One region of the Acidovorax sp. LjRoot194 genome, then DNA from elsewhere that is predicted to be linked to it. Evidence: riboswitches for the same ligand, from Rfam matches in the RefSeq annotation. Region 1 holds a riboswitch; the other holds the start of a gene.

Region 1 (10,301 bases):
AGCGGCGAACACCGGCCAATGCCTTTCGTAGCGCGCCATCAGCAGGCGCCGCTGGCTGTACAGGCACAGGCCGAACGCGTAGAACAAGCCGTTGTGCACCCATTCCGCCAGCGGCGGCAAAAACGACCCGCTCGGCGTGACGATGCCGTGGTCGTACTGCGCGCCGATCCACCCCAGCGGCAGCGTGAGCAGCACGCCACCCAGCGGCGATGCGCACAGCCATGCCACCGCAGCCTGCAGCGTGCGCTGCACCGCCTTGGGCAGCGCACGGGCCGCAGCCCACACCGGCGGGGTGAGCAAGGTCAGCCACAGCAGCATCCACAAAAACCACAGGTGCATGGTGGGTGGGCCCTGCGGCACATTGGGGCCGCGCGGCAGCAGGCTGCGGTCCAACCCCCAGACCCCCCAGGTGCCGTGCGCCATGCGGTGCAGGAACATCAGCCCGAGCAGCGCCGTCGCCATGAACAGCGGCGGCCAGAACACCACGAACGGCAGGCCCAGGCGGCGCACGCGGTGGCGGGCCATGCCGGCCAGGCCCCGCTGCTGCACCAGCAGCGCCACGAAGAAGCCCGCCAGGATGAAGAACAGCGGCATGCGAAACGCATGGATCACCGCCACCAGCAGGTCGGCCACCGGCGTGGACAGGTCGTCGTGCCACGGCAGGGGCGACGGTGCTGCCATGTACGCAATGGAGGCGTGCAGCACGATGCCCAGCCACATCATGGTGGCGCGCAGGTGGTCCAGCGCGTGCAGGCGCCCGGAGGCCGCGGCGGGAGAGGGGGAGGGGTCAGCAGTCATGTGTCGGTCAATCAAGAGACCGACTGTCAAGCCTCACGTTGCGTGAGGGTCAAGCGATTTTTGCTGCTTTTTTGCGTTGGGGTGGCGAGGACGCTTTCGCCGCCGTCTTCGCATCCGCTGCTGTGCCGTGTGCATGGGTGTGCGCATGACCGTGGGCCAGCGCGGCGTGCAGGTAGGCCCGCACGGGCGCGCTCAGCGGCGAGCCCGCCTGCAGCAAGGGCTCCTGCATCGACGCGGTGAGCAGCTTTTGGCGCAGTGCGGCGTCGCTGCGAGTCAGCTGGTTGAACAAGGCGTCCCAGTGCCGCACGGCGGCCGCACCGTCAGCGTGCTGCGGGGCCACGCCGCGCGCCAGCAGTTGCTGCACCCAGTCTTCCAGCGCCGCCCACTGCGTGTGGGATACATGACCCAGCGCGCGCAGGTCGTCGCGGGTCAGGTACTTGTCCAGCAGGTTCATGCGCAGCTTGATGGCCACTTCGACGTACTCGATCATCTCGCCCGGCGGCGCATGGTTGCGGCCATGGGTCGTGGGCTCGGTGCGGAACATGTGGCCCCAGCGCTCCAGCAGGTCCATGTCGCCGCCCATCCAGTGCAGCATCAGCGCCATCCAGCGGTATGCCAGCGCCTGCACCTCGGGGTCTTCGGGTGGCAACTGGCGGTCCATGGCACTCTGCACCAGCTCCTTCACCACCAGCCAATCGGACTCGATCAGGCTCCAGTTGGTGAAGATCTGCTTGAGCTCGGCCGAGCTGAAGTACTTGCCGTAGGTGGTCATCAGCGCCAGCGCTTCGAGCCAGTTGCCCATGTCGGGCTCGGCCCCCGCCATGAGCCCGTCGCGCAGCATGGTCAAGCGCCCCCGCAGTTCGGTGGCCTGCGATATCTGCTGGTCCAGCGCGCGGATCTGCTGGCCGATGATGCGTTCGGGCGCCATCGTGTCGCCCACCAGCAGGTCGCCGATGTCGCTGAGCGCCAAGCCCATCTGCCGCATCGTCTGGATGCCGTGCAGCCGCTGCACGTCGGCCTGGCTGTACAGCCGATAGCCCGCGTCCGACCGGCCCGAAGGCTTGAGCAGCCCGATCTCGTCGTAATGGTGCAGCGTGCGCACCGTGAGGCCGGTGCGCCGCGCGAGATCACCGACCTTCAGCAGCATGGGTCTTCTTCTTACTTGCGCACCGAGATCAGTTCGATCTCGAAGTTGAGCGTGCTGTTGGGCGGAATCACGCCACCTGCGCCCGCAGCGCCGTACGCAATGGCAGGTGGGCAGGTCAGCTTGGCCTTGCCGCCGGGCTTCATGCGCTGCACACCTTCGGTCCAGCAGGGGATCACGCGGTTGAGCGGAAACTCGGTGGGCTCGCCGCGCTTGTAGGAACTGTCGAACTCCTTGCCGTCGAGGAATGTGCCCTTGTAGTGCACCTTCACGGTGTCGGTGGACTTGGGCGAATCGCCTGAGCCTTCCTTCAAGGATTCAAACACCAGGCCGCTGGCGGTGGTGACGGGCTGGGCGGTTTGTGCCTGAGCAACTGGGGCAAAGGCAAGAGAGGCGAGCAGTGCGAGAAGAACACGCATGAAGAAAACTCCAGGAAAAAACAAAGGCCTGATGTTAGGGCCTTTCGCTTTTAGCGCATTGCATATTGCCGCAGTGTGTTTGACCCGTTGGTGAGTCTCACGGCGTCATGGCGACCCAAGACATGCGGTTGCTTGAGGTAGCAGAGGACCCAGTGATGCTGTTGGTATTTTTTCCGTCTGAATCGCTGATGGGGTTGGCGGAATTCCAGTCAGATTGAGCTCAGCGGACTCAATGCGCCACTCCGACTTGCGCAATGTGAAGTAGAGGATCTTTCTTGCGTAGAACTCAGTGGATTCATCTCCTGGCTTTGCGGGAGCCGTGCGACAGTTGAACCGTACCTCCATTTGAGTGCGATGGCGTTTTTTCGGACCCGACGAAACCTGCCGTGTCTCGCAAGTGGCGCGGACCCGACGTTGACCTTCGGCGATCGGAATATTCAATTCGAAATCGGAGTCGTGAAGGACGCTCTTGCAGGGCGCTACCAACGCGTGATAGCTGTCAGCCGCGTCTGCAATTGAAGTGATCGAGAGGGCAAGAAGCACAGTCAATGCGGTGAACGCGCAACGGAGCTTTTGGCCGTCCCGACAGACCGTTCGGATAGGCAAAACAGACGGTTGTGACTTACTCATTGTGTGAAGATGGTCTGCAGAATGAGAGTCCTTGTGATAGCCCAGGCTTGGGTGCGGTGCGCGATATTTGGCTTACGCCAGGTCACCTACCGGCACACAACTGCAGAACAGATTCCGATCCCCATACACATTGTCCACGCGTCCCACAGGCGACCAGTACTTACCTTGTCGCAGGGCCGCCACAGGGTAGGCAGCAGCTTCGCGCGTGTACGGGCGGGCCCACTCGCCGGTCAGAAGATTCTCCGCCGTGTGCGGCGCGTTCTTCAGCGGGTTGTTGTCCTGCGGCAGTTTGCCCGCCTCGATCTGGCGGATCTCTTCGCGGATGGCGATCATCGCGTCGATGAAGCGGTCGATCTCGAACAGCGTCTCGCTCTCCGTGGGCTCCACCATCAGCGTGTTGGGCACGGGAAAGCTCAGCGTGGGCGCATGAAAGCCGTAGTCGATCAGGCGCTTGGCGACGTCCTCGGCCATCACGCCGCTGGTCTCCTTCAGGCCGCGCAGGTCCAGGATGCACTCGTGCGCCACATGGCCGTTGGCGCTGGCGTACAGCGTGGGGTAGTGGTCCTTCAGGCGCGCGCTGATGTAGTTGGCAGACAGGATGGCCGTCTCGGTCGCGGCCTGCAGGCCTTCGGCGCCCATCATGCGGATGTACATCCAGCTGATGGGTAGCACAGCGGCGTTGCCCAGCGGGGCTGCGCTAACCGGGCCCACCTTGCCGTCGGCGGGGGACAGCGGCTGGTCGCCCTGGCCTGGCAGGCCGGGCAGGTAGGGCACGAGGTCTTCGACCACGCACACGGGGCCGACGCCCGGGCCGCCACCGCCGTGGGGGATGCAGAAGGTCTTGTGCAGGTTCAGGTGGCTCACGTCGCCGCCGAACTCGCCGGGGGCGGCCACGCCCACCAGGGCGTTCATGTTGGCGCCGTCTACGTACACGCGGCCCCCGTGGCTGTGCACCAGGGCGCACAGCTCCTTGACCTGGGTCTCGAATACGCCGTGCGTGCTGGGGTAGGTGATCATCACGCAGGCAATGCTGCCGCTGTGCTGCTCGCACTTGGCCTTGAGGTCGGCCAGGTCCACGTTGCCGTTGTCATCGCACTTTGTCACCACCACCTGCATGCCCACCATTTGCGCGCTGGCGGGGTTGGTGCCGTGTGCGCTGCTGGGGATGAGGCAGATGTTGCGGTGGCCTTCGCCGCGCGCCCGGTGGTAGGCCTGGATGGCCAGCAGGCCCGCGTATTCGCCCTGGCTGCCGGCGTTGGGCTGCAGGCTGATGCCGGCGTAGCCGGTGGCCTGGCACAGCCAGGCGCGCAACTGCTCGTCCAGCTCGCGGTAGCCGGTCTGCTGGTCGGCGGGCGCAAAGGGGTGCATGTGCGCGAACTCGGGCCAGGTGATGGGGATCATCTCGCTGGTGGCGTTGAGCTTCATGGTGCAGCTGCCCAGCGGGATCATGCTGCGGTCCAGCGCCAGGTCCTTGTCGGACAGCTGGCGGATGTAGCGCAGCATACCGGTTTCGGAATGGTGGGTGTTGAACACCGGGTGCGTGAGGTAGCTGCTGGTGCGGCGCAGTGCAGCCGGGATCAGCGGCTCGACGCCGTTCTCGAACGCGTCGAACGTGGGCAGCGCCTGGCCGTCCTGGGCGAAGACCTTCCACAGCAGCTCGATGTCCGCGCGCGTGGTGGTCTCGTCCAGCGAGATGCACAGGTACTCTTCAAAGTAAATGCGCAGGTTGGCGCCCGCCTGGACTGCGCGAGCAGCTATCGATTTGGTAGCATCACCGGTATGCAGGCTCAGCGTGTCGAAGGTGGCTTGGGGGCGTACCGGCGCGCCCAACTGCACCAGGCCCTGGGCCAGGATGGCGGTGTAGCTGGCCACGCGTTGGGCGATGCGTTGCAGGCCTTCGGGGCCGTGGTACACGGCGTACATGCTGGCGATGACGGCGGGCAGCACCTGCGCAGTGCAGATGTTGGACGTGGCTTTCTCGCGGCGGATGTGCTGCTCGCGCGTCTGCAGGGCCAGACGGTAGGCGGGTTTGCCGTGCACGTCCACACTCACTCCCACCAGGCGGCCGGGCAGGCTGCGCTTGAACTCGTCGCGGCAGGCCATGTAGGCAGCGTGCGGGCCGCCCGCGCCCATGGGCATGCCAAAGCGCTGCGTGGTGCCCACCACGATGTCGGCGCCGTATTCGCCGGGCGGCGTGATGAGCGTCAGCGCCAGCAGGTCGGCGGCCACAATGAAGGCGGCCTGCTTGGCGTGGGCTTTTTCCACATCGGCTCGCAGGTCTTCGATGCGGCCGCTGGTGGCGGGGTACTGGGCCAGCACGGCGAAGTAGTCGCCGGCCAGCAGGTCGTTCCATTCCTCGGCTGAGTTGGCCAGGCGCACTTCCAGGCCCAGGGGCTTGGCGCGGGTCTGGATGACTTCGATGGTCTGAGGGTGCGCGTCGCCCGCCACCACGAAGACATTGCTCTTGGATTTGACTGAGCGCCTGGCCAGGGTCATGGCCTCGGCGGCGGCGGTGGCTTCGTCCAGCATGGATGCGTTGGCAATGGGCATGCCGGTCAGGTCGCACACCATGGTCTGGAAGTTGACCAAGGCCTCCATACGGCCTTGCGAGATCTCGGCCTGGTAGGGCGTGTAGGCGGTGTACCAGGCGGGGTTCTCCAGAATGTTGCGCAGGATGACGCCCGGCGTGTGCGTGCCGTAGTAGCCCTGGCCGATGAAGCTGCGCAGGACCTTGTTCTTGCCCGCAATCGCCTTGAGCTCGGCCAGCGCTGCCGCTTCGGTGACGGGCAGGGGCAGGTCCATGGGCGTGGTGCGCGCGATGGAGCGCGGCACGATGCTTTCGATGAGGGCGCTGCGCGAGGCCTCGCCGATCACCGACAGCATGTGGGTTTCATCCGCAGCGTCGATGCCGATGTGGCGGGGCAGGAATTCGGTGGCGTTCTCGAGCGCGGCGAGGGAGGGCAGGGGGGCTTGGGAGGTCATCGGCGGCGGCGGCAAGGGCGGGGACACATGGCCCGGCAGGTGGCTGCCGGGCCGCGAAGGGAGGGGCAGTCCGATCAGGCGTTCTTGGCGAACTCGGCGTAGGCCGGCTCGTCCATGAGCGCGTCGAACTGCGTCATGTCGGTCACGTGGACCTTGAAGAACCAGCCAGCGCCCATCGGGTCGCTGTTGGCCAGGGACGGGTCGGCGCGCAGCGCCTCGTTCACTTCGACGATCTCGCCGGTGACGGGCATGTACACGTCGGCCGCGGCCTTGACGGACTCGACCACGCCGGCCACTTCACCCTGGGTGAAGGTGGTGCCGACGGCGGGCAGGTCCACGAACACCACGTCGCCCAGCGCGTCCTGCGCATGCAGCGTGATGCCGACGGTGGCGGCTTCGTGGTCAGAGATGTCGATCCACTCGTGGTCCTTGGAATACTTGACAGTCATGGGGGCTCCAGAAAAAGGGTTGTCTAAAAAAGTGCCGATGCCAGCTGCCACTGTAGCCGGGCTGGGGCGCAGGCGATGCAATGCGCGGCAAACGAATGCGGTGGTTCAGCCGCGGTAGTAGCGCGCGGGGGTGAAAGGCATGGCACGCACCTCCATCGGCACGGCCTTGCCGCGCACGATGGCGTTCAAGCGCGTGCCGATGGCCGCGAATTCAGGGACGACGTAGCCCATGGCCACGGGCTCGTTCACCGTGGGGCCGAGCAGGCCGCTCGTGACTTCGCCGATCTTCTGGCCGTCGGTACTCTGCAGTTCGGTGTGCTCGCGCACGGGCACGCGTTCCAGCGCCACGAGGCCGACGCGCTTGCGTTGCAGGGTGGCGGGGTTGTCGATCTGCGCGAGGATCTTGTCCGCGCCCGGAAAGCCCCCCGCCCGTGCGCCGCCGGTGCGGCGCACCTTCTGGATGGCCCAGTTCAGGGCCGCTTCGGGCGGGGTGGTGGTGGTGTCGATGTCGTTGCCGTACAGGCACAGGCCCGCTTCCAGGCGCAGCGAGTTGCGCGCGCCCAGGCCGATGGGTTTGACTTCGGGCTGGGCCAGCAGTGCGCGCGCCAGGGTGTCGGCCTGGGCTGCGGGCACCGAGATTTCAAAGCCGTCTTCGCCGGTGTAGCCGCTGCGGGTGACGAAGCAGTCGCAGCCCGCAATGTCGAACGCGCCGCCGGTCATGAACACCAGCTGGTCCACACCCGGCGCCAGGCGGGCGAGGGCGGTGACCGCCTGCGGGCCTTGCAGCGCCAGCAGCGCATGGTCGGGCATGGGCACCACCTGGCAGCGCTGGCCGATGCGGGCCTCTATGTGGGCGATGTCGCCCACCTTGCAGGCGCCGTTGACGATGACGAACAGGGTGGGCTCGCCTTCGACCGTGCCCTGGTTGAAGAACATCAGGTCGTCGATGACCGTGCCCTCATCGGTCAGCAGCAGGCCGTAGCGCTGCTTGCCCACGGGCAGGTCGATCACATCGACCGGCATCAGGGTTTCGAAGGCGGCCGCAGCGTCCGGGCCGACGAGCTTGAGCTGGCCCATGTGGGAGACATCGAACAGCCCCGCTGCGGTGCGGGTGTGCAGGTGCTCGGCCATGAGGCCGGCCGGGTACTGCACGGGCATGGAATAGCCGGCGAACGGCACCATGCGGGCGCCCAGCTCGATGTGCAGTGCGTTCAGGGGCGTGGTGAGCAGGGGAGCGGTGGCTGACATGGCGGGCTTCTCAGGACAAGGCAAATGAAAGCCGCAGCCTGTACCAGGCCACGGTATTTGCCCTGCTGTCCGCTTTACCTGAGAGATTCACCGCAGCGCCCTGGCTGGCCGTGCGGCTTGCTCCTTCGGTGGATGGGTGCCGCGGTGGGTATGGTGTGCCCGGCGGTCCATCTCTCTCCAGCAAGGAAACGCCCGCATCACTGCGGGCGGTTGCCAGTCCTTTTGCCTGAGCGTTCGGGTTGTCCCTGCGCCTTCGGCGGCCCCCGCGAAGGGGGCTCTCTCCTGACGGGCGCCAGTATATCCGCTGGCGCGTGGCACCCCCGCTGGAAAGCCCCGCTACTTGATGAACCCCCACACCTTCGGCAGCCAGGTGGACAGTTGCGGGATGAAGGTCAGCATCACCAGCACCACGCCATGCGCCCACAGGAAGGGCACCAGCTCGCGCACCAGTTGCGACATCGGCACGCGCGAGACGTTGCAGGTGACGAAGAGTAGCCCTCCGACCGGAGGCGTGATCATCCCGAGCGTGAGGTTGTAGATCACGATCATCGCAAAGTGCACCGGGTCCACGCCCAGCTTCACTGCCACGGGCGCGAGGATGGGCGCAAGCACCATCACCCCCGGCAGCGGCTCGATGAAGATGCCGAACAGCAGCAGGAAGATGTTGACGATGATGAGGAACATCCAGGGCGACAGGTTCATGCTGATGAGCCACTCGGCCATCTGCTGCGGAATGCCCTCGATGGTCAAAATCCACGCGAATGCGGCCGACAGCCCGATGATGATCAGCACCGACGCCGACAGCAGGGCCGAGCGCGCGAGGATGTCAGGCAGCGCCTTCCACTGCAGCGTGCGGTAGACGAACTTGCCGCACACCAGCGCGTAGAACACGGCCACGACCGAGGCCTCGGTGGGCGTGAACCAGCCCGCGCGCATGCCGCCCAGGATCACCACGGGCAGCAAGATGGCGGGCAGCGCCTTCCAGGTGGTGGTCAGGATCTCGGCCATGGGCGGCATCTTGCCGTCGCCCTTGTAGTTGCGCTTCTTCGACACATGGAAGTTCACGATGCACATGGCCACCGCGATCAGCAGGCCCGGCAGCAGGCCGGCCACGAACAGCGCACCCACCGACACCGTTTCATCCTGCAGCGCATAGATGATCATGATGATGGACGGCGGAATGATGGGCCCCACGATGGCAGTGGACGCGGTGAGCGCCGCTGCATACGAACGGTCGTAGCCCGCCCTGTCCATCATGCGGATCAGCATCGAGCCCGGGCCGGCCGCATCGGCCAGCGCCGAGCCCGAGATGCCCGAAAAGAACGTCAGCGACACCACGTTGGTGTAGCCCAGCCCGCCACGCTTGTGGCCCACAAACTGGCCTGCGAAGCGCAGCAGTACCTCGGTCAACGACCCGCCGCTCATGAGCTCGGCCGCCAGAATGAAGAACGGTACGGCCATCAGCGGAAAGCTGTCGATGCCGGTGAAGGTCTCCTTGAGCAGCACCATCAGCGGGTAGCTCTCGGCCAGGATCAGCGTGGCCGCGGTGGCCAGGCCCAGGGCAAACGCCACCGGCACGCCGATGGCCAGGAACAGGCAGGCCGAAACGATGAGGATGATGGACGCGCTCATAGGGAGGCACTCGCATTAGCGTCGAAGTGCTCATCGGCCGCGAAGGTGCGGTCGAGCACATAGCCACGCACGACGAACGCAAAGTGCACGATGAGCAACACCCCGCCGATCAGCATGGCGCTGTAGATGTAGGCGAAGGGCACCTGCGTCACGGCCGTCATCTGGAACATGGTGCGCTGCATGTACAGCCAGCCGTACCAGACCATGAAGCCGAAGAAAGCGAACAGCAGCGCGGCCACCACCGCGCGGATGGCAATGCCGCCGGCGCGGGGCAGGGCGTCCTGCAGGTTCTCCACCGCAATGTGGCCGCCGTAGCGCAGCACCGGGCCCGCGCCCAGGAAGGTCAGCCAGATCATCATGTGGCGCGAGACCTCTTCAGCCCACTCCAGCGAGTTGTGGGTTACGTAGCGCATGACCACGTTGGTGAAGATGATGATCGACATGGCCGCCAGCAGCAGGATCAGCGCCCAGCGGTTGGCGGCAAGGAAATAGCGTTCGAAGGCTTTCACGGTGTTGTTCTCGGTTCTGGCTGAAAGCGAAAAAAAACCGTTCGGGCTGAGCTTGTCGAAGCCTTGCGCGGCGCTTCGACAGGCTCAGCGTGAACGGTTGGAGTTTGTCTGCTCGGGTTAACGAACGTCCTGGATCTTCTTGATGTTGTCGGCCCCGAACTCCTTGGCATAGCCCACATACGCCGGCTTGAGCGCTTCGCGGAAGGCTGCGCCGTCCACCGTCTTCGTGACCTTCATGCCTTGCGATTCAAGCAGCGCTATGCCGTTGTTCTCATCGTCGTTGACCTTCTTGCGCTGCGCCACCGAAGCGCTCTTGGCGGCGTCGGTGAAGACCTTCTTGTCGGCATCGTTGAGCTTGTTCCACACCTTGGGCGAGAGCAGCAGAAGCGCGGGCGAGTACACGTGGCCGGTCAGCGACAGGTGCTTTTGCACCTGCGAGAACTTGGCCGACAGGATCACCGGGATAGGGTTCTCCTGGCCGTCCACCGTG
Region 2 (10,301 bases), 2.7 Mb from region 1:
GTCGCGCGCCTCCTTGGCGCTCACCCGGTTCACGCCCGGCAGGCTGCTGGGCGTGAACAGGCCCAGCTCGGCGAGGCGCTTGTACTCGGTGTTTTCAGGCCGCACCGCCACGGCGGGCAGGCCCACGTTGGCGGACGATGTGCCGAACCACTGCGCCAGCTTGTTGCGCGTGTCGGCGGGCAGGTCCTTCTTGACCACCACCGAGAAGCCGCCGGGCACCGGCTGCGACGTGGCCAGCACGCGGGCGGTCTTGGGGTGGGCTGCAGACCATTCGGCCCATTCGTCCTCGCGCACCACGGTGGCCTCGGCCGAGCCCAGGGTCAGCGCGGTCAGGCCTGCCTGGGGAAACTTTTCGTACTGCACGCTGCGCAGGTCCTGGAACGACAAGCCCGCCTCGTTGAGCATGCCGCGCGCCATGTAGGTGTAGACCGAGTCCTGCTGCGGCAGGTACAGGCGGCGGCCCTTCATGGCCGCCACGGCGTCGACCTGCTGCACGCCCACCAGCAGGTACTTGTCGGATTTTTGCGTGGCGCCCACCAACTCGTAGCCGCGCTGCAGGGCCGACGCAGCCACCTGGGGCGGCCCGATGAAGATGTCGAAGCCTGCACTGCGCGTGGCGCGCATCACGTCGGACAGGTCTTCGCTGGTGGTCACCGTGACGGCCTGGCCGGCGGCCTTGGCCAGCCCGGTTTCGGCCGCGCTGCGCAGAATGGAGTGCGCCGCCTTCTTAGCGGTGGGCTCCACCGCGACCAGCGCCGTGAGCTGCGCCTGCGCATGAAATGCCGCGCCAGCCAGCAGCGCCACCCCCAGCCTCATTCCGATGTCGATGCAAGTCCTGTAGCGGTTCATGCCGGCCCCCTTCTGTGTTCAGCCGAATATGCCGCAGACCCTTTACGGATGCACGAATGTTTCCATATGCTTATTACTATTACATCTTTTGACAATGATGAAGGCGTCTGAGGTGGGTGTGTGGCGCACAGAATGCGGCAACTATTGCTGAGCAGAGCGCCGGGAGCTTGATGCACCGCGCCAGGCATGTAGCTGTTTGTGTTGATTGGTTTACAACTTTCCGGAGATTGACCCATGAAAGAATCGATGACTCTTCCGCGCCGACACCTGCTGGCCGGAAGCGCCGCCGCATTGAGCGCCATCGGCCTGGCCGGCTTCAGCGGCCGCGCTGCAGCCCAGGCCGCAGCAGCAACTGCTGCCGCCGCCAAGCCGCTGCCTGCATACGCGGGGTGGAAGACCTCCGACGCGCTCATCGTGCACAGCAGCAGCACGCTGGAGACCAAGCGCTCCGCGTTCGGCACCAGCGTCATCACGCCATCGAACCAGCTGTACGTGCGCAACAACCTGCCGGCGCCCGACGCAGCCATCCTGAACGACCGCGACGCGTGGACCGTGGCCATCGAGGGCGTGAAGAACCCGCGCAGCCTCACGCTGGCCGAGCTCAAGACTTTGGGTGTGGAAACCGTCGCCACCGTGCTGCAGTGTTCGGGCAACGGGCGCGGCTTCTTCCCCAGCAAGCCCAGCGGCACGCCCTGGGCCGTGGGCGCGGCGGGCTGCGTGGTGTGGAGCGGCGTGCCGCTGCGCAATGTGGTGGCGGCCCTGGGCGGGCTGGCCGATGGCGCGGTGTACCTGACCGGCACGGGCGGCGAGAAGCTGCCTGAGGGCGTGGACCCGCTGTCCGTGCTGGTGGAGCGCTCGGTGCCCGTCAAGGCCACCGACGATGCACTGCTGGCCTGGGAGATGAATGGCGAGCCCATCTCGCTGGCCCACGGCGGCCCGCTGCGGCTGGTGGTGCCGGGCTACCAGGGCGTGAACAACATCAAGTACGTCAAGCGCGTGGCGTTCACCAGCGCGCAGTCGCAGGCACGCATCATGTCGCACGGCTACCGCATGTCGCCCCCCGGCACCAAGGCCGCGCCCGACCAGCCCTCGGTGTGGGAGATGGGTGTGAAGTCCTGGATCAACGGCCCGCTGCCCGAGAAGGGCACGCTCAAGGCCGGCCTGGTGCAGGTGCACGGCGTGGCCTTTGGCGGCACGCAGGCCGTCAAGGGCGTGGAGGTGTCGGTGGACGGCGGCAAGACCTGGCAGGCCGCACGCCTCATCGGCCCCGACCTGGGCAAGTTCGCCTGGCGCCAGTTCGTGCTGCCCGTGCAACTGGGCGCGGGCACCCATGTACTGGCCAGCCGCGCCACCGACATGGCAGGCACGGTGCAGGGTGAGCAGCGTGACGAGAACGTCGGCGGCTACAACAACGCCAGCTGGCGCGACCACGCCGTGACGATCACGGCAGCATGAAAAAGCTCCCCCCTGAGGCGCTGCGCGCCTTCCCCCCTGGAGGGAGACGCCACCGGTGGACTGGCGCAGCCAGATCCACGGCGGCACTGGCTTTGGGGCGCGACCTCGCATTGGCATTGCTGTTGCTGTCGACAGGCACCAGCTGGGCCGCCGATGCCGCCGAGCTGGCGCGCGGCAAAGAGCTGTTCACCAAGATCCAGCCCGCCTGCGCCGTGTGCCACACGCTGCAGGCCGCCGGTGCCGAAGGCCAGGTGGGCCCCGTGCTCGACGAGCTCAAGCCCGATGCGCCGCGCGTGCTGCGGGCATTGAAGGCGGGCATCGGCGTGATGCCGTCGTATGCCGAGCGCATGAGCGAGAAGGACATGAAGGCCGTGGCGAGCTTTGTGGCGCATGCCACCGGGGCTGCCAAGTAGACGAGGTACGGCGGCATTCGGTTGTAGCCCTCAGTGCTTTTTCATGGCCGTACAGGACTGCCGCGCGGCCTCAACGGGCCGCGCGCCGTGGTCATTCTGTGCTCAGGCCGTGGTGCGCGTCGGCAGCAGCGCCGCAGGGCGCGGGCTGCGCTCCAGGCCTTGAAAGTCGAAGTCCACCTGCGGCACCCGCCCACTCACGATGTCGGCCAGCGCCTGGCCTGAGCCGCAGGCGTGCGTCCAGCCCAGCGTGCCGTGGCCGGTGTTGAGAAACAGGTTGGCGAGTTTCGTCTTGCCGATCAGCGGTACGTTGCTCGGCGTGGCGGGGCGCAGGCCGGTCCAGAACTGCGCCTGGCTGGCGTCGCCCGCGCCGGGGAAGAGCTGCTCCACGCGGCGCACGATGGCGTCGCAGCGCACTGGGTTCAGGTGGCGGTCGTAGCCGTTCAATTCCGCCGTGCCTGCGATGCGCAGCCGGTCGCCCTGCGCGCTGGTGTAGCGCGAGAACACGAGCTTGAACTCGTCGTCCGTCAGGCTCACCTGGTGGGCCTTGGCCGCATCCTTCACCGGCATGGTCACCGAATAGCCCTTGGCCGGGTAGATCGGCAGGCGGATGCCCAGCGGCTGCGCCAGCAGCGGGCTGAACGAGCCCATGGCCAGCACAAAGGCATCGCCCTGCACGCGCTCGAAGCGGCCTTCGGGCGTGGTCACCTCCACATGGTCGATGCGCCCCCCGGCCTCGCGCAGCGCGGTGATGTGGTGGCCCAGCCGGAACTGCACGCCCGCCGCCTCGCAGAGGGCGGCCAGCGCGCGCGTGAACTGGTTCGCGTCGCCCGATTCATCCTCGGCGGTGAAGGTGGCGCCCGCGAGCTGTGGGCGGATATGGGCCAGGGCCGGCTCGATGCGCACGGCCTCGTCGGCGCTGATGACCTGGCGCTCGCAGCCCAGGGCGCGCATCTGCTCGGCGGGGGCCAGGGCGCCGTCGAACTCCTTGGCATTGGTATAGAAGTGCAGGATGCCCTGCGTGCGCTGGTCGTACTGGAGTCCGGTGGCCGCGCGCAGCTGCTGCAGCACGCTGCGGCTGTAGGTGCCCAGGCTCACGATCTGCTCGATGTTGTGGCGCGTGCGCGCCGGCGTGCAGTTGCGCAGAAAGGCCAGGCCCCAGAGCCACTGGCGCATGTCGGCGCGCAGGCGGAACAGCAGCGGCGCGTCTTCCTGGCCCAGCCACTGCAGCACCTTGAGCGGTGCGCTCGGGTTGGCCCAGGGCTCGGCGTGGCTCACCGAGATCTGCCCGCCGTTGGCAAAGCTGGTCTCGGCGCCGGGCGCGCCCTGGCGGTCGATGACGGTCACGTCGTGGCCGAGTTGCGAGAGGAAGTAAGCCGAAGTCACGCCGAGCAAGCCGGCGCCAAGAACGATCACGCGCATGGTTCAGAACCTTTTGAAGGTCTACCGCCTGCCAGGCGTGCGCTACCAGCTATGAATTCAATAGCAATGCAGCTGGCGCACGTCTGCCAGGCTGCCGCTCCCCCTGTCCTTGGTACCTGAGAGATTCACCGCCGCGCCCACATGGCGTGCGGTTTGCTCCTTCGGTGCGCCACCACGCCGATAAGGGGTGGGGCGGCTCTCCAGACGGCTTTGATGAATGGGCAGTACGGGACCTGAGCGTGTATGGGAGTTTGCGCCTTCGGTGCAGCAGCGGGTGGTGCCCGCCGTGCTCTCCTGCTGGGCGGATTCTAGGGGCGGCCCCGCGCACATGGCCGGGCCGCGAGCGCTAATGCACCGCAACGTTTGCTGATGCAACGGACCGCTGAAGCCGGCCCGAAGCGGTTCAGGCGCCCTGCGGGAAGACGGCCTCGCCCAGGTTGAGCATGAGGCGGTTGGCCCAGGCGAACAGGGCGCTCGCGTGCAGCGCGTCCAGGATATCCAGGTCCGACAGGCCCGCCGCGCGCAGCGGCTGCAGGTGCTGCGCACTGAAACTGCCGGGGCTGCGCGTCAGCGCCAGCGCGGCCTGCACGATGGCGCGCTCGCGGGCGTTGGTGCCCGCCTGGTCGGGGTCGGCAAAGATCTGCGCCATCACGTCGTTGCGCCGCGCCAGCTGCTCGAAGCGCTGGGCGTGCACCGAGGCGCAGTACACGCAGCCGTTGGCGCGAGACACCGCCGTGCTGGCGACCTCGCGCTCGGCGCGGGAGAGGCCGCCGGGCGCGTACATGATGGCGTTGAAGGCCTGCGAGCGCTCCGACAGCACACGGGCTTGGTGCACCAGCAGCAGGTAAAAATCCGAGCTGCGCGCCTTGGGGTGGCTCAGGTCCAGCACCGCCTGCTGCTCGGGCGTGGCGGTGGCGGGGTCCACCACCTCCAGCCACGAGGCCCAGCCCAGCGTCTCGCTGGTGTAGCCGTTCAGGCGCAGCGGTTCGCCGGGGGCGGGCAGGTTGGCAGGGTGCACGAAGGGCGCGGCCTCGGCGGTGTCCGGTGCGGGCGGCGCATCGCCTTCGCCACCCAGCGCGTCCAGCGCCGCCAAGCCCGCCACCAAGCGCAGCTGGTACGTCACGAAACCGATGAGCTGCGCCAGCAGCACCGTGTCCGCCACCGACAGGCCGGCGGCGGGCAGGGCCAGCAGGGCGGCGCGGTCGCTGCGGTCCGGGTGGGTGGCGAGCGTGCGGGTGAACTGGGCCACCGCCTGCAGGCGCGCATCGGTGGGCGTGCTGCCGGGGTGTTGCAGCAATTCCTGCAGCGGCTGCGAGAGCACGGTATGGGCGGTGCTTTTGAGCACCTGGTCGCGGTAATGCGCTGCCAGCACGGGCATGCCGCTGGCCTCGGCGATATCGCTGGCCACCCACAGGCGCTCGGTGTGGGTCAGCGTGCCGGACAGGTCGGCGCTGAACAGGGCGTCGTAGCAGCCCTGCGTGGCCACGGCCACCTTGTCGCGCGCGTGGCGCGTGGCGAACGCGGGCCGCTCGGGCGTGAGGGCGAGCAGGGTGTCGATGGTGTCTTCGCTGGACGTGGTGGCAGTGGTGTCAGGGATGGTGGTCATGGGGTGTGCAATCCAGAAGAGGAGGCCGCGCGCAGGCGGCCGGGCGCGTCAGGCGCGGTCGGGTTGGGGCAGGGGCTGGGCGTTCGGCGAGACGTGGGGCTGGGTCTGCAGCTGCTCGACGCGCTGCGCCGTATCAGCCGCCGTCCATTCGTCGCCCACCAGTTCGGGCTCGGCATAGGCCTGCAGGTTGGCAAAGTGCTGCTCGACGTCTTCGCGGTAGAACAGGCTGGCCAGCCCTTGGGCCAGCCGCCGCGCGCCATCGCTGATGGCCGGTATGTCGCCCGACACCGTGCCGTGCGACAGCGCTGCGGGGTAGCAAAAGCAGTGGATGCGTTCCAGGCCCGGGCAGCTGCCGGGGGTCTTTGGCTGGAACTCGAACACCGGGCCCAGGTCGGGCGAGTCGGCCAGCTCCTGGTCCTCGTCGCCCGGTGCAGGCTGATACCGTTGGCTCCAGGCGCGCACGTGCGGTGCGATGTGCGCGAACTCGGGCTTTTGCAGCCAGTCGATGGCAAACCCGGTGGAGACGATGAGGAAGTCGAGCACGAAGGTGCCCTTGGGCGTGGCCACGCGCAGGGTGTTGCCCTGCTGCTCCACACGCTCCACCGGGCAGCCCAGGTTGAAATGCGCATTGGGGTGGCGCGACACGCGCAGCGTGCTGCCGTGCGGCGGCGGCACCTGCTGCACGTTGATGTAGTGGCGCAGGCGCCACCGCCATGCATCGGGCAGGTCGTAGTGGCCGTGGGTGAGGCCCGGCACGCCGGAGCCCTTGGACTTGTTGATGCGGGGCAGATCGGCGCGGCGTACCAGCAGGTCCACGCTGGCGGCGCCGCTCTCGAGCGCCGTGGCCGCGCTGTCCATGGCGGATGAACCCGCGCCCACCACACCCACGCGCAGGCCGCGCAGCGTGGCGTAGTCGAGCACGTCCGACGAATGCGCCCAGCGGCTGCGGTCCACGCCCTGCATGAAGGCCGGGATCTGCGGGCCGCCGAGGCCGTCGCGGCCGGTGGCCAGCACCACGCGGCGCACGAGCCATGTGCGGGGGCCGCCGGTGCTTTGCACGTCCACCTCCACCAGCGCATCGGCCCGCGGGCGCAGGGCGGTGACAGCATGCTCGTTGCGCACGTCGGCCCCGGTCACGCGGCGGTACCAGCGCAGGTAGTCCATCCACTGCAGGCGCGGAATCTTGTCGAGCGCAGCCCAGGCGGCACGCCCCCATTGCGCTTCGAACCAGGCACGAAAGGTCAGGCTGGGCAGGCCCAGCGCAGGGCCCGTCAGCTCTTTGGGCGAGCGCAGGGTTTCCATGCGCGCGGTGGTGGCCCAGGGGCCTTCATGGTCGCGCGGCGCGCGGTCGAGCAGCACGGCGCGGATGCCCAGCTGCGCCAGCGCGGCCGCTGCCGCCAGGCCCGCCTGGCCCGCGCCGATGATCAGCACATCGACCACGGCATGGCCTGCGTAGGTGCGCTGCGGCACCCAGCTGCGTGCCGGCCAGCCCAGCATGGACAGGTCGTCCTTCAGGCGCTGTTCCAGCACAGCCAGGCCGGTGCCGGCTGGGGAGGTGTGGTTGGTTTCTTCGTTCAGTGGCATGGAGTCAAAGGCTTGCCCGCGGCGGTGGTGCCGCAGTGCGAAGCCCGCAGTTCAGTCGATGCTGATTTTCGCGTCCTTCACCACCTGGGCCCATTTGTTGCGGTCGGTGTGCACCGTCTGGCGGAATTGCTCGGGTGTTTCGATGCGCACTGTGTTGCCGTTGGCCTCGAAGCGGGCGCGCACGTCCGGCAGCTCCAGCACTTCGCGCACGGCGGTGTTGAGCTTCTTCACGATGGCCGCGTCCGTGCCCTTGGGCGCGAAGATGCCGAACCAGATCGAGCTGTCGAAACCCTTGGTGCCCGGCAGGCCGCTCGATGCGATGGTCGGCACTTCCTTCACGGCGTTCACCGGCTTGGCGGTGGTCACGCCCAGCAGGCGCACCTTGTCGGCCTTGTAGTGTGGCAACACCGTCTGCACCTGGTTCATGATGCAGCAGGTCTCGCCCCGCACCACCGACGCGATGGCCTCGGGCCCGCCCTTGTAGGGCACGTGCACCATGTTCAGGCCCAAGCGGGCGTTGAACTCGGCAAACGCCATGTGCGTGCCCGCGCCGTTGCCGGTAGACGCAAAGTTGTACTTGCCCGGGTTGGCCTTGACCAGGTCCACGAACTCCTTGAGCGTCTTCACGTCGATGACGGTGGGGTTGATGGTCAGCACGTTCGACACATCGATGAGCGGCGCCACGGGCACGAAGTCCTCTTCCACATCGAACGGCAGCTTCTTGTACAGCGCGGCGTTGCTGCCGTGCGTGGCCGCGGTGCCGAAGGCGAAGGTGTAGCCGTCGGGCTTGGCGCGCGCCACGTATTCGCTGGCGATGTTGCCGGCCGCGCCGGACTTGTAGTCGATGATGACCGGCTGGCCCAGGCGCTGGGCCAGGGGCTCCTGCACGGAGCGGGCGATCACGTCCACGCCCGACCCGGCCGGGAATCCGAGGATCAGCGTGATGGGTTGCTGGGGCCAGGTGGCGGGGCCGGCGGCGTGTGCGCCAGTGGTGGCGAGCAACGCAGCGCAGGCGAGCGCGACGGCTGGAATCCAGCGGAGAGAGGGCAGGGCGCGCATGGGGAAATCCTTCAATGGGGTGTGCAGCAGGGATGCGCTATTGTGGGAAATCCAACATGTGCGACGTCGTATATGCATATGGCAGCACAGTCCGGGCGGCTGCGCAGTGCCGTTGAAAACGCAACAGCGCGACGTGCCAGGCACGCCGCGCTGCGGGGCTGCGATCAGCCGGTCAGTGGATCAGCGGATCAGCGGTCCGTCGTCCATCAATTGCGGCGTGGGTTGTCGGGCTGCTGGTCGCGGCGGTTGGAGACGCCGTCTCCATCACGGTCCCGGTCATTGCGGTTGGACACGCCATCACCGTCCCGGTCCCAGCCACCGCGCTGGAATTCCCAGCGGCCATCACGTTCGGCCCATTGGGGCTGGCGGTACTGGTGGCCAGAGCGGGCTTGCACCCAATGGCCGCGCACCCACTGGTAGCGGTTGCCACGCCACTCCCAATGGCCTTCTTCCCACACCTGGCCACGGCGGGGGCGTGGCACGGCTTCACGGCGAGGCGCTGGGGGCGCGGGGATGACCTGGTAGGTCTGCGTTTGCTGGTACCCGCGGTCGGAATGGCCCTGCGCCACCACCACGCCAGGGGTGGCAGCATGGGCGGTGGCCAGCGTCATCAGCGATGCGAGGGCGATGGAAGCGGCGGACAGTGTCTTGGTATGTTTCATTGTTGTTCTCCGGTGGGTGGACGGTGGCATGCCGGTGATGCACATCGCGGCGTTGTAGATATCCGCGTTGTGGGGGGCACACACCGGCCACAAAAATGCTGTGGATCGGGGTGGGACATCCTGGGTGGCGCAGGTCGCGTCACGCAGGATGATTTACCGAGGATGGGTTACCGGTCAGTTGCGGTTGGGGTTGTCGGGGCGGCGGTCGTGGCGGTTCGGTACGCCGTCACCGTCGCGGTCTCGGTCTCGGCGGTCGCGGATGCCGTCACCATCGCGGTCCCAGCCGCCGCGGCGCATTTCCCAGCGGTCACCGTGCTGCTCCCAGCGGGGTTCGCGGTATGCGTAGCCGGGGCGGGCCTTCACCCAGTAGCCCTGCATCCACACGTGGCGGTTGCCACGCCATTCCCAGTGGCCGGGCACCCATGCCATGCCGCGGCGGGGGTGCGGCGCGACTTCGTGGCGGGGTGGTGGTGGGGGGCCGTACTGGACCAGGACGGGCGCGCCGTGGACCACGACGGGCGCACCTGAGTGGTACTGGTGCTGCCCCGATTGAAAGACAACAGTGGCACTGTTTTGTGCTTGCGCTACCGTTGCGGCGCCCAGCGACAACAGGGCGATGGAAACAGCGGCGAGTGCATTACGGGCCATGACGATCTCCTCAAAATGATTCCTTGCGGAACCGAGGACTTCATAGTGCTCAACTTGCGTCAAGCCGGTGTAGTCCATTTGCGAAGTCTTGTGAAGTTGTGTTTCCTGTCTCGGGCTGCAGCACGGGCAGCGTGAACCACGTCACGCTGCGGGTTTGTGCAGTGCACCCACCGTGCGCGCTAGCGCCACCACACCAGTGCGGCCACCGCCATCAACGGCACCCACGCGGGGTGCCTGCCGCGTGTGGCGTAGAACACCAGCAGGCCGCTGGCCAGGGTGGCCACGCCCGCCACATCGGCCACCCACGCGGCCAGTGCGGCGTCGGTCCAGGGCGAGGTGCCCAGGCGCCACAGCAGTGCGCTCAAGGCCAGGCCCAGCACCGTGGCCAGATGCCACGTGCCCCAGAGAATGCGCACCTGAGGCTCGCGCAGCACGGGGCGGCCCGCAGTGGGCACCACGCCCCGCGTTCGCAGGCTGCGAAACACCATGATCTCGCCCAGCACCGAGTGCGCCAGGGCCACCACGGCCAGCACCCCGGCCGCCACAATGAAGAGGATGTTCATGAAGCGGTCTTTCGTGAGTCCGGCGTGAAAACGGTGGACGGCG

Evidence for each region. Region 1 has a riboswitch for glycine ahead of gcvT (glycine cleavage system aminomethyltransferase GcvT). Riboswitches for the same ligand answer to the same signal wherever they lie in the genome.
Region 2: it holds a riboswitch for glycine, as region 1 does, so the genes downstream of both, ACSQ3N_RS23720 (D-amino acid dehydrogenase) here and gcvT (glycine cleavage system aminomethyltransferase GcvT) in region 1, are expected to answer to the same signal.

Annotation. Positions count from the first base shown of each region.
Region 1 covers NZ_CAXUQB020000001.1:2,583,876-2,594,176, forward strand. The annotation lists gene ACSQ3N_RS11590 (acyltransferase family protein) at 1-798, opposite strand, end outside; gene ACSQ3N_RS11595 (MerR family transcriptional regulator) at 848-1,945, opposite strand; gene ACSQ3N_RS11600 (FKBP-type peptidyl-prolyl cis-trans isomerase) at 1,957-2,361, opposite strand; gene gcvP (aminomethyl-transferring glycine dehydrogenase) at 3,064-5,973, opposite strand; gene gcvH (glycine cleavage system protein GcvH) at 6,048-6,422, opposite strand; gene gcvT (glycine cleavage system aminomethyltransferase GcvT) at 6,528-7,670, opposite strand; glycine riboswitch at 7,726-7,861, opposite strand; glycine riboswitch at 7,875-7,965, opposite strand; gene ACSQ3N_RS11620 (TRAP transporter large permease) at 8,007-9,302, opposite strand; gene ACSQ3N_RS11625 (TRAP transporter small permease) at 9,299-9,811, opposite strand; gene ACSQ3N_RS11630 (TRAP transporter substrate-binding protein) at 9,929-10,301, opposite strand, start outside.
Region 2 covers NZ_CAXUQB020000001.1:5,239,066-5,249,366, reverse strand. The annotation lists gene ACSQ3N_RS23735 (rhodanese-like domain-containing protein) at 1-849, opposite strand, end outside; gene ACSQ3N_RS23730 (sulfite oxidase) at 1,084-2,304, shown strand; gene ACSQ3N_RS23725 (c-type cytochrome) at 2,301-2,717, shown strand; gene ACSQ3N_RS23720 (D-amino acid dehydrogenase) at 2,820-4,136, opposite strand; glycine riboswitch at 4,230-4,350, opposite strand; gene ACSQ3N_RS23715 (CMD domain-containing protein) at 4,540-5,742, opposite strand; gene ACSQ3N_RS23710 (NAD(P)-binding domain-containing protein) at 5,791-7,326, opposite strand; gene ACSQ3N_RS23705 (Bug family tripartite tricarboxylate transporter substrate binding protein) at 7,378-8,385, opposite strand; gene ACSQ3N_RS23700 (YXWGXW repeat-containing protein) at 8,592-9,047, opposite strand; gene ACSQ3N_RS23695 (YXWGXW repeat-containing protein) at 9,222-9,695, opposite strand; gene ACSQ3N_RS23690 (hypothetical protein) at 9,875-10,258, opposite strand; gene ACSQ3N_RS23685 (DUF6463 family protein) at 10,255-10,301, opposite strand, start outside.